DNA from 2 places in the Arthrobacter sp. Dra40 genome. Region 2 is predicted to be linked to the other one. Evidence: riboswitches for the same ligand, from Rfam matches in the RefSeq annotation. Region 2 holds a riboswitch; the other holds the start of a gene.
The links. Region 2 has a riboswitch for S-adenosylmethionine ahead of AC5RWT_RS31890 (bifunctional o-acetylhomoserine/o-acetylserine sulfhydrylase). Riboswitches for the same ligand answer to the same signal wherever they lie in the genome.
Positions count from the first base shown of each region.

Region 1: linked by a shared signal. The riboswitch ahead of AC5RWT_RS16460 (flavin reductase family protein) and the one ahead of AC5RWT_RS31890 (bifunctional o-acetylhomoserine/o-acetylserine sulfhydrylase) in region 2 are both predicted to bind S-adenosylmethionine.

Region 1 is NZ_JBNHHB010000037.1:30,469-32,653, forward strand. It holds gene AC5RWT_RS16455 (prephenate dehydratase) at 48-917, shown strand; SAM riboswitch class IV at 1,015-1,129, shown strand; gene AC5RWT_RS16460 (flavin reductase family protein) at 1,172-1,678, shown strand; gene AC5RWT_RS16465 (aldo/keto reductase) at 1,675-2,185, opposite strand, start outside.
Region 2 is NZ_JBNHHB010000224.1:73-2,257, reverse strand. It holds gene AC5RWT_RS31890 (bifunctional o-acetylhomoserine/o-acetylserine sulfhydrylase) at 72-1,397, opposite strand; SAM riboswitch class IV at 1,465-1,578, opposite strand; partial or broken gene AC5RWT_RS31885 (VOC family protein) at 1,850-2,185, shown strand, end outside.

The DNA of each region.
Region 1 (2,185 bases), on a different contig from region 2:
GCCCGCCGAATAAAGCCCCGGGCTGTCCCGGTGGGATAATTTCGCCCATGGCTCCAGCAATCGCGTACCAAGGTGAACCCGGCTCGAACTCGCATATGGCATGCCTTGAGGTCCGGCCCGGCTGGGACGCGGTGCCGTGCGCCAGCTTTGAAGACGCCTTTGCCGCCGTCACGAGCGGCGAGGCCGACCTGGCCATGATCCCCATTGACAACTCGATCGCTGGCCGGGTGGCGGACATCCATGCCCTGCTGCCCAGGACCACGCTGCAGATCGTGGAGGAATTCTTCCTGCCCATCCGCTTCAGCCTGCTCGGCATTCCGGGGGCCACGGTGGAACAGGCCCGTGAAGTGCACAGCCACATCCATGCCTTGGGACAGTGCCGCAAGCTGATCCGCAGGTTGGGACTGACGCCGGTCATCGCTGGTGATACCGCCGGCTCGGCCCGTGAAGTTGCTGAGTGGAACGATCCCACCAAGGTCTCGCTGGCGCCGCCGATGGCCGCCGAGCTTTACGGCTTGCAAGTCTTCGCCGAGAAAGTGGAAGACGACCCAACGAACACCACCCGGTTTGTGGTGCTGGCCGACCGACGGCCCGTCCCCAGCCGCGAGGAGTTGCCCGGTCCCGCCGTGACCAGCTTTGTGTTCCGGGTGCGGAACGTTCCCTCGGCACTGTACAAGGCGCTCGGCGGGTTCGCGACCAACGGCATCAACATGACCCGACTGGAGAGCTACATGGTCGGCGGCGAATTCGCGGCCACCATGTTCATGGTGGACGTCGAAGGCCATCCGGAGGACCAGTCAATGGTCCATGCCTTCGAGGAACTGGAATTCTTCACCACAGAAATCCGGATTCTGGGCGTCTATCCTGCCCATCCCTTCCGGCTGAACCGCGGCGCGGAACAGCCGGCCGACGCCTGAGGCAGCGGAGTCCGGGCCAATGCCTGGCCCACGGAGTTTTTAACGAACTGTTACCCGCGTTTGACCTGGGTCACGTCCCGCTCTTACCTTGGAAATGAATCACGAGCGCCAACTTCACAGCCCTGGCTAGTTGGCCGGCAACCCTCTACCGTAGCGGGGTGCTCCAGGTGATGATTCGGCCAGCCGGGTTTGTCGGCAGGCAAGTACGCGTATCCTTCGGCAGCAGCGGATGCGCCTGAGCTTCAAGGATGGCCATGTCCCTGCACAACGACTTGACCCCGAACACCCTTCGCTCCGCCTTCGGGCGCTTTCCCTCCGGGATCGCAGCGCTCTGCGCCGTCATCGACGGCAAGCCGCAAGGCATCATCGCCTCCTCCTTCACCGTGGGCGTTTCGCTGGAGCCGCCGCTGGTGATGTTCGCCGTCCAGAACACCTCCCGGACCTGGCCGCTGGTCCGCCAGTCCGGTCGGATCGGCGTTTCGGTGCTGAGCACAGAGCACGACGGCGTCTGCCGCCAGATTGCTTCCAAGAACGGCGACCGCTTCGCCGGGCTGAGCCTGCACCGCACCGATCAGGACGCACTGTTCCTCAACGAGGCAGCGCTGTGGCTGGATTGCTCGGTATATCAGGAGTTCCCGGCCGGCGACCACCACGTGGTGCTGCTGGAGGTACACGCACTGAGCACGCACGACGGCGCGCACGAACCGCTGGTCTTCCACGACTCCGCGTTCCGCAGGCTGGTGCAGCCCGCGTTCGTCTAGGGCAGCGGGCGCCCTCGCGCCGCCACCCACAGCGTGTACCATTCCTGCCGGGTCATCGCGGCGCCGATCTCCTCGGCCTGGGCGCAGGCCTTGATCCGATCCGGATTGCTGGTACCCACGACCGGGCGGATTTTGGCCGGATGGCGCAGCAGCCAGCCCAGCACCACCGCTTCCTGCGTGCAGCCCTTGTCCCGGGCCAGCTCGGAGACCAAAGCCGCCGCCGCCCCATCCGCGGCGCCCTCGCCGCCGTCGCCAGCGGCGCCCTCGTCGCCGGCACCCGGCTCCGCCGGCCGGCCGCTGTAGCGGCCCCGTGCCAGCGAGCCCCAGGCCTGCAGTTCCACCGCGTGGGCAGCGCAATACTCCAGGGTGCCGTGCGGGAAACTGACGGCCGCGCCTTGCGGGTGGTTGACCAGCACGCCTGATTCAAGCCAGTCCCGCCGGTACAGGCTCATTTCCAGCTGGTTCACTGCGAGCGGCTCGTCAAGCGCCGCCTGCAGCCACCTCATC
Region 2 (2,185 bases):
AAGGCCGTCCGTCGCCTGTTCCACCAGTTCCTGCGGTTGCACTATCGTCACGCTGCGCTCTACCTGCTTGCCTAGTCGTCCGCACCCTTGGCGGCGCGGAAACCGGCCTCCAGGTCGGCGATGATGTCGTTGACGTTCTCGATGCCCACCGACAGCCGGACCAGCCCGTCCGTCACCCCGGCGGCGAGCCGCTCCGAGGCCGAGAGCTGGGCGTGGGTGGTCGACGCCGGGTGGATCACCAGCGAGCGGACATCGCCCAGGTTGGCCACGTGCGAATGCAGTTCAAGGCCGTCCACAAAGCGCTTGCCGGCTTCGATGCCGCCCTTGATCTCGAAGGAAACGATGGCGCCGGTGCCCTTCGGACCGTACTTGCGGCCGCGGTCGTACCACGGGCTCGAGGGCAGGCCGAGGTACGCGACGGAGGTAACGTCGTCGTGCCCTTCCAGGAATTCGGCGACCTTCTGCGCGTTCGCCACGTGCCGCTCCACGCGCAGGCTCAGCGTCTCCAGTCCCTGGGCGATCAGGAACGCATTGAACGGCGAAATGGCGGACCCCAGATCGCGCAGCAACTGCACCCTGGCCTTGAGGATGTAGGCCAGGTTGGCACCCAAGGCACCGTTGACCCCCAGGTCGCGGGCGAAGATCAACCCGTTGTAGGTCTCGTCCGGAGTGTTGAAGCCCGGGAACTTGCCGGGGTCCGCGGCGAAGTCGAAGGTGCCGCCATCCACGATCACCCCGCCGATGGCGGTCCCGTGGCCGCCGAGGTACTTGGTGGCCGAATGGAGCACGATGTCAGCACCCCACTCAATCGGGCGGATCAGGTACGGGGTTGCCAACGTGTTATCGACAATCAGCGGCACACCGTTCTCATGGGCGATGGCGCTGACGCCCTCCAGGTCCAGCACGTCCTGGCGCGGATTGGAGACGACCTCGCCGAAGAACGCTTTGGTGTTCGGTTTCACAGCGTCGCGCCACTGCTGCAGGTTGTCCGGATCCTCGACGAAGGTGACGTCGATGCCGAACTTGGGCAGCGTGGTGCGGAGCAGGTTGTAGGTGCCGCCGTACAGGCTGGGACTGGCCACGATATGGTCGCCGGCCTCGGCGAGGTTCAGGATGGAGAAGGTTGATGCTGCCTGTCCCGAGGCGAGCAGCAGGGCGCCGACGCCGCCTTCGAGGTTCGCGATCCGGGTCTCGACTGCCTCGCTGGTGGGGTTGCCGATCCTGGTGTAGATAGGCGACAGTTCGGACAAGGCAAAGCGGTCCGCGGCGCTCTGCGTGCTGGGGAAGACGAACGAGGTTGTCTGGTAGATCGGCAGGGCCCGGGCGCCTGTTGCGGCATCCGGCTCCTGGCCTACGTGAATCTGACGGGTCTCAAAGGACCAATCTGCAGTGGACATGGTGCAACTCCTTCAGTGGAAGGGGTCATCCGGGATCCGGCCGTGCCGGCATGTCTATCCCGGGTGTGACCCGCGCTTGCGCACCGCCTCATGGCGGCTGCCTGGTCTTCACCCGGGGCACCCCACGCGGTTGGAGGGTTGCCGGCCAGCAAACCGGGGTTTCACGCTGGCACTCATGACCTGCTTCCAGTGTCCGTGGCCAGGCGTCCAGCCGCAAGAATGTGACACCTTATGACCGGCCGCGGCACAGCCTTTCCCCGCATCGTGGGGGCGGGCGCGGCTGGGCCGCTCCCCGCACTTTGGGGCGCGCACGGCAGAGCTTCTCCCCTGTTTGAGGCCGTGCCATGGCTGCCCGCTTTGCTCATGACCTATGGTGAAGAGCCGCAGCGACAACCGAGTGACTTAGGTCACCCTAAGTCGAGAGCGGGTTCACAAAGTGCCAAGATATAGCCATGCGCTTCGACCATGTTTCCTATGCTGCTGAACCCGACGGTCTGGCTGCCACTTCAGAGCGGATAGCCGCAGCTCTGGGCATCGACGCAGTCAAGGGCGGGGTGCATCCCCGCTTCGGCACCCGCAATATGATCTTCCCCCTCACCGACCACCACTACCTGGAGGTCGTGGAGGTCCTGGACCACCCCGCGTCGGACAAGGCCCCCTTCGGCCAGGCGGTCCGTGCACGGTCCGAAGCCGGCGGCGGCTGGATGGGTTGGTGCGTGGAGGTCGGGGATCTGACCCCGTTCGAAGAACGACTGGGCCGCCACGCCGTGCCCGGCAACCGCAAGTTC